2 regions of the Sphingomonas epibiotica genome follow, and region 2 is predicted to be linked to the other one. Evidence: riboswitches for the same ligand, from Rfam matches in the RefSeq annotation. Region 2 holds a riboswitch; the other holds the start of a gene.
What was found. A riboswitch is a leader RNA that binds a small molecule or an ion and turns the genes downstream of it on or off. The one in region 2 is predicted to bind cobalamin.

Region 1: another riboswitch for cobalamin. It lies ahead of AAIO73_RS07670 (TonB-dependent receptor plug domain-containing protein); the one in region 2 lies ahead of AAIO73_RS19255 (TonB-dependent receptor plug domain-containing protein).

What each region holds. Positions count from the first base shown of each region.
Region 1 covers NZ_JBDGHY010000003.1:272,965-283,556, forward strand. Annotated here, with positions in the region: gene AAIO73_RS07645 (ABC transporter ATP-binding protein) at 1-639, opposite strand, end outside; gene AAIO73_RS07650 (FecCD family ABC transporter permease) at 636-1,598, opposite strand; gene AAIO73_RS07655 (ABC transporter substrate-binding protein) at 1,595-2,401, opposite strand; gene cobO (cob(I)yrinic acid a,c-diamide adenosyltransferase) at 2,398-3,009, opposite strand; gene AAIO73_RS07665 (aminotransferase class I/II-fold pyridoxal phosphate-dependent enzyme) at 3,006-3,965, opposite strand; gene AAIO73_RS07670 (TonB-dependent receptor plug domain-containing protein) at 3,965-5,893, opposite strand; cobalamin riboswitch at 6,031-6,231, opposite strand; gene cobU (bifunctional adenosylcobinamide kinase/adenosylcobinamide-phosphate guanylyltransferase) at 6,257-6,775, shown strand; gene AAIO73_RS07680 (NmrA family NAD(P)-binding protein) at 6,970-7,851, opposite strand; gene AAIO73_RS07685 (glycosyltransferase family protein) at 7,935-8,801, shown strand; gene AAIO73_RS07690 (glycosyltransferase family 4 protein) at 8,723-9,943, opposite strand; gene AAIO73_RS07695 (glycosyltransferase family 4 protein) at 9,940-10,592, opposite strand, start outside.
Region 2 covers NZ_JBDGHY010000015.1:10,743-17,347, reverse strand. Annotated here, with positions in the region: gene AAIO73_RS19270 (hypothetical protein) at 1-832, shown strand, start outside; gene AAIO73_RS19265 (zinc metalloprotease) at 829-1,437, shown strand; gene AAIO73_RS19260 (hypothetical protein) at 1,439-1,918, shown strand; cobalamin riboswitch at 2,746-2,977, shown strand; gene AAIO73_RS19255 (TonB-dependent receptor plug domain-containing protein) at 3,106-5,085, shown strand; gene AAIO73_RS19250 (hypothetical protein) at 5,097-5,651, shown strand; gene AAIO73_RS19245 (cobalamin-binding protein) at 5,653-6,582, shown strand.

The sequences.
Region 1 (10,592 bases), on a different contig from region 2:
GTCCTTCAGCAGCACCGCGTCGTCCGCGACCCGCGCCGCCAGATGCAGGTCGTGCAGCACCAGCACCACGCCGCGCCCGCCCGCCGCCACCCCGCGCAACCGCGCCAGCACGTCCAGCTGGTGGGCGGGGTCGAGGCTGGCGAGCGGTTCGTCGGCCAGCAGCCAGTCTGGCTCGCCGGCCAGCACCCGCGCCAGCAGCGCCCGGCCCCGCTCGCCCCCCGACAGCCGCTCGACGCCGCGGTCGGCCAGCGCGGTCATATCGGTCGCGGCCAGCGCCGCCGCGACCGCATCGCGATCGGCCTGCGTCTCGCCCCATCGCCCGCGATGCGCGAACCGCCCCAGCCCGACCAGCGTTTGAACATCGATATCCCAATGCACATCGGCAGCTTGCGGCAACAACCCGATCGCCCGTGCCCGTGCGCGCCGGTCGATCGACTGTACATCGGTGTCGCCCAACCGTACCGCGCCCCTGTCCGGCCGTCGCAGCGCCGCGAGACAGGCGAGCAGGCTCGACTTGCCCGCGCCATTCGCCCCCAGCAGCGCGGTCACCCGCCCGGGTCGAAACGCGAAGGACACATCGTCCAGCACGCGCTTGCCGCCCAGCGTCAGGCCGATCGCATCCGCCACCAGATCGGTCATGCCAGCCTCCGCCGCATCGCGATCAGGAGATAGAGGAAGAACGGCCCGCCCAGCATCGACATGGCGATGCCCAGCCGCAATTCGCTGACGGTCGGGGCGAGGCGCACGAGGCTGTCGGCAAGGGTTAGCAGCACCGCGCCGGCCAGCGCGGAGGGCAGCAGGATCGCCGAGGGCCGGTTGCCGGCAAAGGGCCGAACCATGTGCGGCACGATCAACCCGACGAACCCGATGATCCCCGCCGACGCCACCGACGCGCCCACGGTCAGCGCGATGCCCGCGATCACCAGCCGTTGCAGCCGGGCCGGATCGACCCCCATCGACCGCGCCGCCGCCTCGCCCAGCGTCAACGCGTCGAGCGACCACGCGGTCATCGCCAGCAACGCCATTCCAGTGACGATCAGCGGTGCGGCGACCGTCACATCGTCCCAGCTACGATCGGTCAGCGCGCCCATCAGCCACGTCACGATCTGCGACGACACGAACGGCGTCGGGGCAAGGCTGATGGCAAGCGCCGTCAGCGAGCCGGTTATGCTGGTCAGGATCATGCCGCCGAGCGTGAACAGGATCAGGCTGCCGGAGCGACCGGCGATCAATGCCAGCAGCGCCATCGTTACCCCCGCCCCGACCAGCGCGAAGCCGGGCAACAGCCACATCTGTGCGGCATAGCCGAAATACAGCGCGATCACCGCGCCGAACGCCGCGCCCGACGACACGCCGAACAGCCCCGGATCGGCCAGCGGATTGCGCAGATAGCCCTGCATCACCGCGCCCGACAGGCCGAGCGCGCTTCCCACCAGCAGCGCCAGCACGGTGCGCGGCAGGCGCAGTTCGACGATGATGATCGATCGCGGATCGTCGGCGGTCCACGCGTCGAACGGCACCCACACCTTCCCCGCCGCGACCGACAGCGCGGCGGCGAGCAGCAGCAGGACGATCAGGCCGAATGTCAACCGCTTCACGACGCCACCTGCGCACGCACCTGCCGCAACCGCGCCATCGCCGCGACGATCGTCGGGCCGCCGCAATTCATTAACCGCGTCGGATAGGGAGCAACGATGATATGCTTCGCCAGCCGCCGCACCGCCGGATGACCGGTCATGCGATCGTCCTGCACCCCAGCCGGCGCCGTCGACAACAGCACGCGCGGCGGATCGGCGACCAGATATTCGAGGGGGAGGACGTCCCATTGCTTCAGGCCATATTTCGCGCTCATGTTGCGAAACCCCGCGCGCCGGAGCAGATCATCTGTCAGCGTGCCGCTACCCGGCACCAGCCCGTTCCCCTGCCACACCAGCGCGCTGATCGGTCGCGCCGACGATGGTGCCGCCGCCACCGCGATGCGCGCCGCCAGTGCCTCGCCGCGCGCGGCATGGCCGGTGGCGGCGGCGATCTCGCGAACCTGCGCGATGCTTTCCGGCACCGATTCCGCGACCGGATATTGCACCAGCTTGATCTTCAGCCGCTTCAGCGCGGCGATCGTCGCCGGTTCGACATGCGGACCGGCCAGAACGATATCGGGACGCAGCGCCACCACTTCCTCCGCCGTGCCCGACGTCGCCTTGAACCGGTTCGACCACGCCAGCGGCACCGAGGTCGCGCGCGCATCCTGCGAATAATGGCTGATGCCGATAATCTGCGCCGGATCGGCGACGCGGGCCAGCACTGCATCGACGCACGGGTTGATCGACACGATGCGGGGCGCACGTGGCGCGGCCGACACCAGTACTGGCGCCACCAGCAACAGGGCGAAGCGACGGATCAATATTCGACGCCCTTCTGCGCCTTGAACCCGGCATGATAGGGATGCTTCACCTCGCCGAATTCGGTGATCAGGTCGGCGATCTCCAGCAATTCGGGCTTCGCGTTGCGGCCGGTGATGCAGATATGCTTGGTCAGCGGACGCTCCTTCAGGAACGCGACGATCTCGGCGATCGGCAGCGTGTCGTCACGCAACACGATGTTGAGTTCGTCCAGAATCACGAAGTCGATCGCGGGATCGAGGATCATTTCCTTCGACCGTTCCCATGCGGCGCGCGCGGCGGCGATATCCTTGGCCCGGTCCTGCGTATCCCAGGTAAACCCCTCGCCCATCACCTCGAAGCTGGCGAGGTCGGGATGCGCGTCGAAGAAGTTGCGCTCGCCCGTCTCCCACTTGCCCTTGACGTATTGCAGGATCGCGACCTTCATTCCCCAGCCGATGCTGCGGATCGCCATGCCGAACGCGCTCGACGACTTTCCCTTGCCATTGCCGGTATGGACGATCAGCAGCCCGCGTTCGAGCGTGCGGCGCGCCTGCATCTTCTCGCGTGCCACCGCCATGCGCTGCATCCGCGCATTGTGCTTCGCATAGTCGTCGGGGGTCTCGGTCATCGGTCATGCTCCGATAGGGCGGTGGTAAGACGGGAAAGCGCCGCGCCGTCGGGCGGCAGGCCGATGCGCAACCGGTCGCGCCGGTCGGCGAACGGCCGGGTCAGGATGGCACGGTTGCACAGGTGACGGAACAGCGCATGTGCGTCGCCGGTCTCGATCAGGCGGAACAGCGGCGCATGGCCGACCACCGGCCACCCCGCCAGCGCCTGATCGAGCAACATCCCCGCCGTTTCGATCCGCCCCGCCTGACCCGTGGCAAAGCCGCGATCGGCATAGGCCACTGTCCCGATCCGAACCGCCGCGCTCGACACCGGCCAGTCGCCGAGCAACTGGCGCAGCGCCACCGTCACCCCGCCGCCAGCGATCACGAAGCCCAGCCGCAATCCGGGCAGGCCATGGAATTTGCCGAAGGATCGCAGCACGATTAGCCGGTCGGACGCCTGCGCACCCAGACCGGGTGCGGGATCGGCATAGGCTTCGTCGACCACCACGATCCGCTGCCGCGTCAGCGCCAGCAGATGCTCGGGCGGCGTGACAAAGCCATTGGGATTGGCGGGACTGGCCAGCACCAGTAGGTCGGCATCGCCCGGATCGGCGAGCGCCGCGACGGCGCGCGCATCGGGCCATGCGGCGACATGACCGGCATAGCCCGGCCACACCACCGCCGGCCGCTCGGCATTCAGGATCACCGCCAGCAGCCGCAGCGCCAGGTCGGTTCCCGGCACCGCCACCACCCGCGCCGGATCGGCGACTCCGAACGCCTGCGCCGCCGCCGCTTCCAGTGCTGCCAGTTCGCCCGGTTCGGGCAGGCGGTCATGACCGGGATCGATCGCGCCATGCGGATACGCCCATGGCGCGATGCCGGTGGAAAGGTCGATCCAGTCCTCCCCGCCGAACACGCGCGCGGCGGCGGTCACCCGCCCGCCATGCGCCCAGAATTCGGCGAGGTCGGTCATCAGTAGCTGAGCCTGACGCCACCAAAGGCGGCGCGCCCCGGCGTCCCATATTGGAAGATCGTCTGATAGCGTTCGTCGAAAAGATTTTCGACGCGGCCATAGACTTCGATCCGTTCGGTGACCGGGAACGACGCGCGCAGATCGGTCAGGACATAGCCGTCCAGCCGCCGCGTATTCGACGCATTGTCGAAACTATCGCCGATCATGGTGACGGTCGCGCCTACGCCCAGCCCGAAGCCCCAGCGATAATCGGCATTGACCGTCAGGCTGTCGGCAGGACGCCGAGCCAGCTTGCGCCCGAAATTGGCCGTACCCGCCGAGCGGTTCTCGGCATCGAGCCACGTATAGGCGGCGGCGACGGTGAACGCATCGACCGGACGCAGCTTCAGCGCGAATTCCAGCCCCCTCGCCTCGGCACGGGCGATATTGTCATAGGTGCCGAACGGCCGTCCGGCACAGATGCCGGTACCGGCCGGGGGGCAGGAGATGAACGCGATCAGATCCTTCGACGTGCGGTCGAACCACGTCGCGCTCGCCTCGACCGCATCGTTCAGCCCGCGCTGGGTAATGCCCGCGTCCCAGCCCTGCGAACGTTCGGGGGTCAGCAGCGCATTCCCGTATTCGCTCTGCAACTGATACAGGGTCGGTGCCTTGAACCCTTCGGAATAGCTGGCGCGCAACAGCGTGTTGCCCCGGTTCGGCGACCATACGCCGCTGCCCGCGAACACCGTCGCACCACCGAAGACATTATGATCGTCGTGCCGCACCCCGCCGGTCAGCGTCAGATTCGCGATCGGCGTCACCGCCAGCTGGCCATAGACCCCGAACAGCCGCGCGCGACCGGTGGTCGGTGTGCCGCCATAGCTGGACGAGGTGAAGCGCGACACTTCGCGCTCGATGCCGAAGGTCGCGAACACCGCCTCGGTCACGTCGAACGACCCTTGATAGTCGAAGCGATCGTTGCGCCCCTTGCCCCGGAACGTCTCGGTCGGAATGCCGTCGGGATCGGTGTTGGTCCGGTTACTCGACGTATGGGCATAGCCGATGCGGTTGCGGAACCGCCCGTCGAACAGCGCGGCGTTCAGCCCGGTATAGCCGGTCCACTGCTCCGCATCGCCAACTTCGCGGGTATCGCCGAAGCTGAAGGTCGGCGCCGGAAACCCGTCGATATCGGTCCGCCCGTTCGAATAAAAGCCGCGCACGTCGACCGATACGCTGTCGGCCAGCGCCACCGATACGCTGCCGTTCGCGCCATAATTGCGATAACCGTCCGCCTCACGTCCCGGCGCATAGGCCGAAATGCCGTCGGTGGTCAGGAAACCGCCGCCGATGCTGGCCGAAACCGGTCCGGCCTTGCCCGAGATGTTGGCGAACCCCTGTCCGGTGCCGAACGAACCGCCCTCGCCGCGCACGTTGATCGACAGGTCCTCGGTCGGCTGGCGGGTGATGAGGTTGACGACGCCGCCGATCGCCTGACTGCCCCACAGCACCGACTGCGGCCCACGCAGCACTTCGATGCGGGCGATATTGCCGACCAGCAGGTTGCCGAAATTGAACCCGCCACCCGGCGACGACGGATCGTTCAGCTTGACGCCATCGATCAGCGCCACGGTCTGGTCGCTGTCGGCGCCGCGGATGTTGACGCTGGTCGTCGTGCCGATGCCGCCATTGCGGGTAACGGTAACGCCCGGCGTCTGGCGCAGCAGGTCGGATACGACCACCGCCTGCCGCTGTTCGATGGTGGCGAGGTCGAGCACGGTCACCGCCTGCCCGACGGTATCGACCGGCCGCGCCTCGCGATTGGCGGTGACGATGATGTCGTCATCGCCCTGCGCCACGCGTTCGAGGCCGGCGGACGACTGCGCGCTCTGCGCAAAGCTCGGGGCTGCCGCCAACAGGCAGGGCAGCAACAGGAAACGGGTCTTCATTCGGGTAATCCCCCTTGGCATCAAACAAGGGGACGCGCGGCGCGGGCGCCGGAACAGGCTGTTCTCCGCGCGCACGACCCCCAAACGACGTCGTCACGCGAGGAAACCCTCGATCACCCGGCACACCCCGTCCGCGCGAAGGACAACCGCGACGGGCAGGTCTCCTGGCTCCCGGGTCGTCGCCTTGCCCGGCCTTCCCGGACGGATGTCCAGTGGCATGCGGGGGAGCAAGGCTCGCCGGTCACAGTTGCGGGGGCAGCCCCGGATGACGCGTTCACGACGCGCTTCCGGGTTCCCTTTTCATCCCATTTCTGGGAACCTGTCGCATCCGCGCCCTTAGAGCGCATCGGGGCACAGGACAAGATGGCGACGACAACCCTGTTCGTGGGCGGCGCACGCTCGGGCAAGAGCCGGCTGGCGCAACAGGCGTGCGAGGCGCTGGCAGGGCCATGGACCTATCTCGCCACGGCAGAGGCCTGGGACGAGGAGATGACCGACCGCATCGCCCGCCACCGCGCCGATCGCGGCTCCTGTTGGCACACGGTCGAATGCCCGGTCGATCTGGCGGCTGCGATCGATGCGGCGACGGGGCCGGTGCTGGTCGATTGCCTGACGCTATGGCTGTCGAACCTGATGCTGGGTGACCATGATATCGACCGCCATACCGCCGACCTGCTCGCCGCGATCGGCCGGGCGCGGCACCCGGTGCTGCTGGTCGGCAACGAGGTCGGCATGGGCATCGTGCCCGACCATCCGCTCGGCCGGCGATTTCGCGATGCGGCGGGGCGGTTGAATCAAGCGGTGGCAGCGAAGGTCGATCGGTGCTGGTTCGTGGTGGCAGGCATGGTGCTGCCGCTTCACCGGTTCGATCGCGCACCCTGACAATATCCCCGCATCGGCGAGACCGTAGCGAAACGCTATTCTTGTACCCCGGCGAAGGCCGGGGCCCAGTTGGGGGACGTCGGTAAGGTCGGGAAAAGCCTTCCCAACTGGACCCCGGCCTTCGCCGGGGTACGGGATTTCTTAAGTGATCGGGCGACTTTCGCAGGCCTTGCCTCCGCGAGGATACGACCGCATCACTGCGCCACCACCTCTCGCAACGGGGTCCACGCCACATCATAGCGCCCATTGTCCACGGGCGCGCTGGGCGCCCGCCCATCGAACATATTGTGCAGATACTGCATACCCTGCCACGCCGGAAACACCTGATCCCGCGCGGGAAACAGCCGGCGCGTCACGGCGATCATCCGCGCCAGCGACCCGAGCGACCCGGCGCGTAGCAGTCCATAGGGCCTGCCCGTCACCTCGCCCATCAATGCCGCCAGATCGCGCGCGCTGACCTCGGCCCCCGCGATATGCAGGTCGCGCGGCGCGGCCGGATCGAGCGCGGCGGCGGCGGTGTAGGCGGCGACATCGTCCTTGGTCGTCAGCGCGAACTTCACGTCCGCATCACCCCAGTACAGCACACGCCGCACCCGCCGCTGGGTCAACGGCATCTGCCCGTTCAGCATATCGGCGAACGCGCCGTTGAAGATCGACGTCGCCATGATCGGCGCAGTGTCGATCCGGGTGCGGAAGGCGCGGCGCAAGTCGAAATTGCGGTTGGTGCCGGTCGGCAGCGCGCGATAGTCGATCGAGAAATCGGACGGGATGAACCGCGCCGCCCCGCCGCCAAGCGCCGCGTCGAGCAGCCGCGTCTGCGCATCGAGGATCGTGTCACCCAAGCCGTTCAGCGCCGACACCACGCACACCACGGCGCGACAGGCATGGGCCAGCGCCTGCGCGTCGCCGAAATCGACCGGATAAGGATCGGCCCCGATCGCTTCGAGTTTGGCAATCCGGTCGGGGGCGGTGCCCGGCCGGACCAGCGCACGCACCTTCGCGCCGCGCGCGACTGCCGCCTTCGCGATCCGCCCGCCCAAATCGCCGGTCGCCCCCGCGACGATGATCGTGTCCATGTCCGTTTCCCGTCTGTCGTCCCGACGAACCGTCAGGCCGCGTCGTGCGTTCCCCGTCGCGGCAACGCAAGGGGGCGATTAAGATGAGTCAAGGCACGGCACCGCGCTGCCCGATCTGCGGCAACGCCAACTGGCACGACCGCGCGCTGCCCGAATGCACCCATTGCGGGCTGGCAGTCGTCGACCTTCGTTTCGACGCCGAGCGATTACGCAACGCAATCGGTGACCATTTGCAGGGACGATCGCCCGCACGCGGCTTCGCGTTTGCCCCCCATGCCCGGCGCAACGCGGCATGGGCACTGGGACTGGTCGATGGCCGGCCCGCCACCCCGCGACCGCACAGCGTCACGCTCGGCATGATCGCCCGCGCCGGCGAGGCGGACACCATCGCCACGATGCTCGCCGACCTCCGCCCCGCCTTTCCCCACGCCATCGTCCTGCTCGACGGTACGTCCGCCGACGCGGCGGCCCTGGCCGAACGGACGCCTTGGGCGCAGATCATCGCCCATCCGCTGAACGGAGACTTCGCGGCGCAGCGCAACCGGGTGCAGGCGCTGGCCGCCGGCTGGGTGCTGCAACTCGATACCGACGAACGGCCCGACGCGGCGTTGCTGGGGTCGCTCGGCTGGCTGACTCATGCGGCGGATCGCGACGGGCTACAATCGCTCGGCCTGCCGCGCCGCAACTGGGTCGATGGCGTGCAGTCGGCGCTGTGGCCCGATATCCAGTACCGGTTGAACCACGCCGGCATCCGCTTCGCCGGCCGCGTCCACGAACGCCCGGTCGTGCCGTTCGAGCGCACCTCGCTGGCCCTCGCCGGCTCGATCGACCATCAACTCAGCCGATCGCGCGTCGTCGAACGCTCGGTGGCCTACGAAGCCATGTCGACCGACGCCGGCCGGCCGAGCGACGAAGCCGCGCTGCTCCGCCCGTTAACCGCCGCGACATAGGCCGCTAGCGTTTCCGCCGCGAGGCCGGCGCGGGTGAAGCGCCCCGCCGCAACCCGCGCCGCCGCCGACAACGCCTGCCGCAACTCGCCATCGCGCAGCATCCGCCGCAGGATCGCACCGAGCGCCACCGCCGTGCAATCCTGTGCCAGCAATCCCGCGCCGCTGCCGCCGACGAACAATTGGGCGCTCGGATCCTCGCCACACGCCGCGATCGGCCGGCCAAAGGTCATCGCCTCCTGATAGACCAACCCGAAACTCTCGTAGCGCGACGGCGCGACGACGATATCCGCCGCCGCCAGCGCGGCGTGCAGCGTGTCGTCATCGACCCGGTGATAGCTGTCGATCCGCTTGAGCGCGGCGGGCGGCAGCCGGTCGAGTTCCTGGCGGTGCAGCCCGATCATCGTCAGCCGGAAATCGGGCAGCGTCCCGGCATCCGCCTCCGCTGCCAGTGCCGGCAGCGCGCCGATCAGCGCGTCGGTGCCCTTGCGCGGCTCGTTGCGTCCGACGAACAGCATCCGCAGCACGGCATTGCCCGGCGGATAGGGCGCCGCCCGTCCGGCATCACCGATCGCCGGCGGCAGGCTGAGGCCGATCACCGCATGGCCCGCCCCCGGCGGCTGCGTACCGTAGAGCGCCGCGACCTTCGCGCCATGCGCTTCGGTATTGGAAATCAGCCCCGCCGACCGGCGTGCCGACAGTGCCTCCAGCGACACCGCCGCCCAGCGATCGATCCTGTCGCGTAACGACCGTGGCTTGGCCGCACTCGTTGCGACCGGCGTCGAATTGCGCGTGACCAGCGGTGCCGGCCCGGTCAGCGCCACCCACAGCCCCGGCGCATACCAGTTAGTTGCCTCGATCACGTCGAACGGCCGTTCGGCATGCAGTCGCTGCACGACCCGCGCGACCATCGCCGGACCGCACAAATGCCCGATCGCCGGCCAGCGGCGCAATTTGGCAAGCCAGCCATCGGCCTGCGCCCCGACCACCTCGACCGCGCCGTCCATGCTGCGGTCCGCGCGGTCCATCGTCACGACGCGCACGTCATGCCCCGCCTCGGCCAGCGCCTGCGCGATCTCGCGTGCCGCACGCGACAGGCCGCTTTTTTCGGGCGGATAGGCCCAGCTGACCAAGCCGATCCTCATGCCATCGCGCCTTGCGCCAGCGCGATCCGTTCGCGGTACAGCGTCACATAATCCTCCGCCATGCGCGTCGCCGTGAAGCGCGCTTCGAACCGTTCCCGCACCTTCGCCCGGTCGACTGTGTCGATCTGCGCCAGCGCCTCGACCGCCGCTTCCTCGGTCTTTACCACGAAGCCGGTGACGCCATGCTCGACCACTTCGCGCACGCTGCCGCGATCCCATGCGATCACCGGCGTGCCGCACGCCATCGCCTCGATCATCACCAGCCCGAAGGGTTCGGGCCAGTCGATCGGGAAGATCAGTGCCGCCGCCCCGCCCAGCAGCGCCTGTTTGCCGCGATCGTCGACCTCGCCGACATGTTCGGCATCCGCACCCAGCAGCGGCGCGACCTGTTCGTCGAAATAGCGCGGATTGCCGACATCGATGCCGCCCGCCAGCCGGATCGGCCGCCCCGCCGCGCGCGCGACGCGGATCGCGACGTCGGGCCGCTTCTGGTCGGTCATCCGCCCGATAAAGGCTACTCCCTCTCCGCCCGCGCCGGGTTCGAACCGGTCGACCGGGATGCCGTGATGCACCACCCCCGCGCGATTGGCGCGGGGCAGGTCGCGCGCCTGCGCCGCCGAGATGGCCGCGACGGGGAGTTCGGGAAAGC
Region 2 (6,605 bases):
CGCCCGCCAGAACCGAACCGATGATCAAGCCGTTGCCGGTTTTCTCGATCGCAAGCGTGAGCGGCAAGCCCGCCGTGAAACCGCTCTCGGTCGCCGTGGTGCCGGTGGGGACCAGCAGGAGCTGCGTCGTCTCTACCGTGCGCTCAACATCCCTCGTCCTAACCCGCGTGCACAAATCTCGGCCGCGAACCAGTCGGCGCTGGCGGAGAGCTTCGAGACTGACTCGATCCAGCTTCTCCAGTCGCTCGACTTCAAGCCGGCACGGGTGCGTCGCCTCGCGGATGCCGGGCTCAACCCGCTTCAGGCGGCCGCAGCCTATACGCGTGGGACAGCGAGTGTGACGGACTACGCGTTGCTGTCCGACGTTGTCGCGGTCGCCCGGGTTGTCGAAGTACGGAACGAGCGGCTGGGCGACGGTTTCCGTTCGACGGTGCTCCTTGAGATCACCGACTCGATCCTCGGCCGTGCTCCCAATCGGCCGATCGCACTTCGTCAGCGCTCGGGCGAGGATGAGAATGGTCAGACGCTGCGGGTAACGAGCGAGCTTCAGGCCGTCGATGGTCAGAGCTACCTCGTGATGCTGTCCGCGGGGCTTTATGGCCAGCTTGCCACCGAGGGAGCTGGAAATCCTGCTGCTTCCGCACGGGGTGCGGCCAGGAACTATGTCCAGCTCGGGCCAACGTACCTCGTCCAGGGCGACACGCTGACGCCGGTCGACACGGGCGAGGTGTCCCCCACGACGCTCTCGCAACTCAAGGCAACGCTCGCGCCGGTCGCGCGGGCTCGGAACACCGCGGATGACGCCGCGCCGGCGCAGGAGACGGTACAGTGAAGAAGATCACGCTCATCGCGGCCTTGGCCGCCATCATCAGCTCGGGCTCCGCATCGGCGCAGACGATCGGCCCGCGCTGGCCGACCACTACCAAGTCGGTGTACCTGCACATCGCCATGCCGGCGGGCTGCGACCCTGCCCTCGGGCGAGCGGTCAGCAACTGGAACGCTCAAGGGTCGCGCTTCTACTATCAGTGGGACGCGGCGAATAACCTGACCACCACGCGAGGGACCGAGACCACGGCTCAGATCGTGACCGTGGAGGACGGCTATCCCACCAACTCGACCGCCCTCGCGTCGACCAACCTGTGGACCAGCGGATCGACCATCACCCAGGCAGACGTGATCGTGAAGGCCGATTACCTCTGGTATTATGGCGATGAGTCGGGTGGGCGGTTCCATTGCCCGTCTACTCGGTCGAGCCCTCCTTCCGGCTCGTTTGATTATGAGTCGACCATGACGCATGAGCTCGGCCATGCTTTGGGCTTCGGTGAAGCCAACAACACGGCGTGCGTCATGCACTATAGTCAGCCGGCGGGCGTGGTGCGTCGCACCCCGTGCTCGACGGAGACGACAGCGCTTCGCAACGCCTACGGAGTGCGGTGATATGAGGGTCGCGGTGTGGTCGGTAGCGGGATTGCTGCTAGTGTCCTGCTCGCCGAACGCACCGCAACCCGAGGTCCCGGCCGGCTGGAAGTCGGTCGGGATCCCTTCGTGCTGCACGGTCGCCATTCCATCAGATGCGACTCTGAAGGCGGGAAAGGACCCGGTAGACGATCCGGTGTTCCTGCTGCGCGGGCCGGGCTACGAAGGCATGTTCACAGTGACAGGCCGAGGATCGGCGCTGCCGATCGCGAGCTCCGGGACCAACTACAAAGCGGATCAGCTCACGCTCGACGGCCGCCCCGCAGGCGTAGCTTCCTACCGTGTCGCCGACCCGAACTATCCCGAGCGCCGCAGCCTTCTGTGGACGTTTGCTGGGCGGAACGACGGATCGGGGAAGAACCTGGTGCTTGATCTTTCCTGCAAGGAAACGGGTTGTGCCGTATTCCTGCCTATGATCGGCTCCCTCGACGCAAAACCATGAATACTCGCTGCCTTATGGGTCAATGCCGACCGGGAAGCCGATCCGGCTTGTCGGCCGGCTGGAGCGTTCGTTATGGGGCGACGACGACTTTGGCCGGTTCCAGCTAGACGACGCCGCGGTCATCGCAGTCGACGGGCCACGTTGAGGCGGGCCCGGCTGGGCCGAAGGTCGAGCCCACGGGTTGGGTAGGCGGGATAACGACGCAGCCGCTACGATCGGGGCGGTTCCTTTATACCGGCTGGGGCATGAAGAGAATCCTATCCCGACCATTGATCCCATTCGGGACGGTCGCGGCCAGCGCGCTTCGACTGGTTCAGTCGTAAACGTATATCTGTGCCCGCTCTATGCGCCACCCGCTGTTCGCAAAAGCCTTCCTTTCTGACGACCTTGCCGGCGGGCCATGGTAAGCGTCCGGTCGAAACCGTTGTCGGCAATGGCCAGTTTCGGGATGCGGGTGGCGGCACCGGAATGACCGATTGGAGGGTGGGTGTGCGCCGGTCGGCTTTTAGGCCGCGCATTCAATATAGAGGACATTGAACCGGCGACGAAGTTGGACCGTATGCGATCTGTCCGGCTTGCGCATTAGAAACTAAAATGCTGCCGTACGGCTTCCGACACCATTCGCGATATTTAAGAAAGGGTTGAGAATCGATCTCAGACGAAAGCGAAAGCTGGTGCCAATCCAAAGGTCGACGGATCAACATCTGGGCGTTTCAGTTGGTGACCTAAACAGATACGATGGATTAAGTTCACCTACCCCCTAAAACGGCGACCATCGTCTTGCTGCGTTGCTCTGGAACTGCGCGCTTGCCGCTCATTCGACCAAAGTCTATGAGACGAGCGTCGGCAGAATCAAATGTCGATAAAGCGTGCCGGTAACGGGAACGCAGTGAGGTCTCGATAGGCCAATTCTGCGGCTGTCCCTGCAACTGTAAGCGGCGAGCGCGTAACATGGGTGGGGTTGGCTCCACAACCACTGGGCGGCAATTGTCGTCTGGGAAGGTATGTTTCGTGCGACAACCCGTGAGCCAGGAGACCGACCGGCGCGTGTCGCTCTTGCCGGGCTCATGGGATTGGCCAGGCGCGAAACGAATTTCGTCCGGGCGACGAGTAGCGGTTGGAGCCGCATCGGCAGGACTGCCGGGGGATGCACGCGTCCGTCCCTAGCAGTCTCGTCGACCGCACTCGTGCGGACGCTCCGGCCAAGTCGCCCGGCGCCCCGGAAATTCGTTCTCATGAAATACATTCACCTGTCGCTTCTGTCTTCCGTGCTTCTGCCGGCTCCATCGCTCGCTCAGACCATCGATCCCGCTGCCGATCCAGAGACATCCAACACCTCGATCGTCGTCACCGGGAACCGCGCCACCGATCCCATGCCGCTCGACCGGATCGGCGGATCGGTCACCGTCCTCGACGAGCAAATCCTCGACCGGAGGCAAGTCCGCGAGGTGTCCGACGTGCTCCGCGACGTCCCAGGGGTCGCGGTCGGACGGGTTCCCGGTCAGACACAGCTTCGGTTGCGCGGTGCTGAAGCCAACCATACGCTCGTCCTCGTTGACGGGATCGAGGTGTCGGATCCCTATGCCGGCGAGTTCGATTTCGGAACGCTTATCGCCGACGAGGCTTCGCGGATCGAGGTGCTGCGCGGACAGCAGAGCGCGATCTACGGGTCGGACGCGATCGGCGGCGTCATCCAGTACATCACTCTCGACGGCCGCGATGCGCCCGGGGCGGTCGCGCGGATCGAAGCCGGTTCGTTCGGCATGGTGAACGGTGCTGCCCGGATCGCTGGATATAGTGGCGATCTCGACTACGCGCTGTCCGCCACACTCAATACCACCGATGGCACGCCAGGCGCCCGGAACGGCACGCGCGATCTTGCGAACGACAGTGGTGCGGTCTCGCTGAAGACGACGTTCGCGCCATCAACCAATGCACGCCTCACTGGTGTATTACGCTACGCGCGCACCAATGCCGAATTCAACGACAGCGATTCCGATCCGGGAAGTCCGACCTTCGGATTCCAGGTCGATAGCCCCGGCAACCGCTTCGAGAACGAGGCTATCTATGTGCTCATCAGGGGCGAGCTAGACTTGCTCGACGATCGCTGGACCCAAGCGTTTTCGGCCCAGATCGCGGATACCCGGCGCGACGGTTTCGCTTCGACTGGACGCAGCTATGGCAGCGAGGGCCAGAGGTTGAAAGGGTCCTACGATACGACGTTGCGTATCGAGGCTGGCGGTCTGACCCACCGGGTCACGGCGGCTCTCGATGTCGAACGCGAACGCTTCCGTAACACCGATCCGACCGGCTTCGCATTCACCGGTCGCCGACAGATCGACAATGTCGGTCTCGTCGGCCAGTATGCGATCGATCTCGGAGACCGAGCGAGCGCGTCCGCATCCATCCGCAGGGACTGGAACGACCAGTTCGCCGATACAACCACGTACAGGCTTCAGGCGAGCTATCGGATCGCTGCGGCTACGCGAGTGCGCGGGGCCGTCGGATCGGGGGTGAAGAACCCCTCGTTCTACGAACTATATGGGTTCGTGGACGGCCGTTTCATCGGCAATCCCGACCTCAGGCCCGAGAAGTCGAGCGGATGGGAGATCGGGATCGACCAGTCGCTGTTCGGTGAGCGCGCTTCAATCGGGGTCACCTATTTCGAGAGCGAACTGGACGAAGAGATCTTCACTTCTTTTCCGCCCCCGAACTTCGTCGCCAGCCCTGGCAATCGCGATACCGTATCCAAGAGAAACGGCGTCGAAGTGTTCGGCGAGGCGCGCTTCGCGGAAGCTTGGCGCGTCAATGGAGCCTACACCTATCTGCGTTCCCACGAGGATGGCGCGCGCGAAGTGCGGCGGCCCTCCCATACCGCCAGCCTGGCTGTCGACTGGCGCGCTCCCAAGGATGCCGGAGGGGTCACGCTCGTTGCGCGCTACAATGGAGAGACGATCGACAGCGCTTTCATCGATCCCTCGTTCGTGCCGGTTCGCGTGCAACTGGACGACTACTTTCTGCTGAACGTCAACGCCGACGTGAGGGTGATGGATAATGTCGAGCTGTTCGGCCGAGTCGAGAATTTGACGGCCGCCGATTACGAGGATGTCTTCAGTTTCGCGACGCCCGGACGCTCGTTCGCCATTGGCGCGCGCGCGCGTTTCTAAGGAGAATTTCGATGACGGATGAAATGATAGCAAAGTCCGACATTGCGAGGTTCGCATGGCCTGTCACACTTGCCTTGGCGACGGTGGGCGGATCGCTGGTTGCCGCCTGCATGATGCCGTTCGTGGCTGTTACGATCGTGACCGCCGCGACCATGCGCCGCTCGCTCGCGTTAACGACGATCCTCGCGATCTGGGCGACCAACCAGTTGCTGGGGTTCACCGTCCTCGGCTACCCGCACACGGGATATGCGTTCGCCTGGGGCGGTGCGCTGGGCATCGCATCTATTCTCGCCATGCTCGCCGGTGCCATCATCATGGGAGAACAAAACGAGCTGAGCACCCTCCGGACATTTGGCGCCTTTCTGATCGGCTTCGCTGTTTACGAGGCTGCGCTATTCGGGTTTGCTTTGGTGGTAGGCGGGACAGAGACTTTCACGATGGCGATCGTGGGACAGATCTTCGCGAACGATGCATTATGGTTCGCAGGACTGTTGTTGGCGTCCTGGCTCCTCGCCAGAGCCGCTCCCACGCTATTCGGACCTTCTCCGCGAATACGGTTCGCCTGACATGGCGCAGCCGCGCATCGTGTCCCTCCTGCCGAGCGCGACCGAAATCGCCGTCGCACTCGGATTGGGAGAGAGCCTCGTCGGTCGCTCGCACGAATGCGATTATCCGCTTTTCGTAAAGGCATTGCCGGTCGTCACGTCGACCAGACTCGAGAAAGGACTGACGTCGCGGCAGATCGACGACCGGATCCAGGAAATCGTGAGGCAAGGACTGTCGGTATACGAAGTCGATACCGCGCTTCTGCGGGACTTGCGGCCCGACCTCATCTTGACCCAATCGCAATGCGCGGTCTGCGCGGTCACCCCTGCCGATCTGGAAGAAGCACTCGGCGACTGGATCGGAACCGCCCCGACGCTGCTGTCGCTGGCACCCGATACATTGGAAGATGTATGGAGCGATTTCGCTAAGGTCGCCGAAGCGGCGGGAATTCCCGAGCGTGCATCATCGGTCGTCGGTGACTTGAAGGAGCGGATGTCAGGGCTATCCCGAAGTAGCGCGGAGAGGATGGATCGCCCGCGTGTCGCCGCGATCGAATGGATCGATCCGCTGATGGCTGCAGGAAACTGGGTACCCGAACTAATCGAGGCGGCCGGCGGTCACCCATTGTTCGCGCGAGCCGGAGAACATTCCTCGTGGCTGAATTGGGACGACTTGATTGCCGCCGATCCCGATCTGATCGTTGCGATGCCCTGCGGATATCTGTTGCCACAAACGCTCGCCGATCTGGGGTCGCTCGTCGACCACTTCGGTTGGAAAGACCTTACCGCGGTTCGCAAAGGGAAGGTCTTTGCCGTTGATGGCCACCATCTTTTCAATCGTCCTGGCCCACGACTCGTCGAATCGGCTGAACTGATCGCGCAGTTGGTTGGGGCGACGCCAACACAGGCATTGGAGATGGGACGGGATTGGATCTCCATCGATGGGGTTTGACGATGTTTTTCGCGCTATTCGAC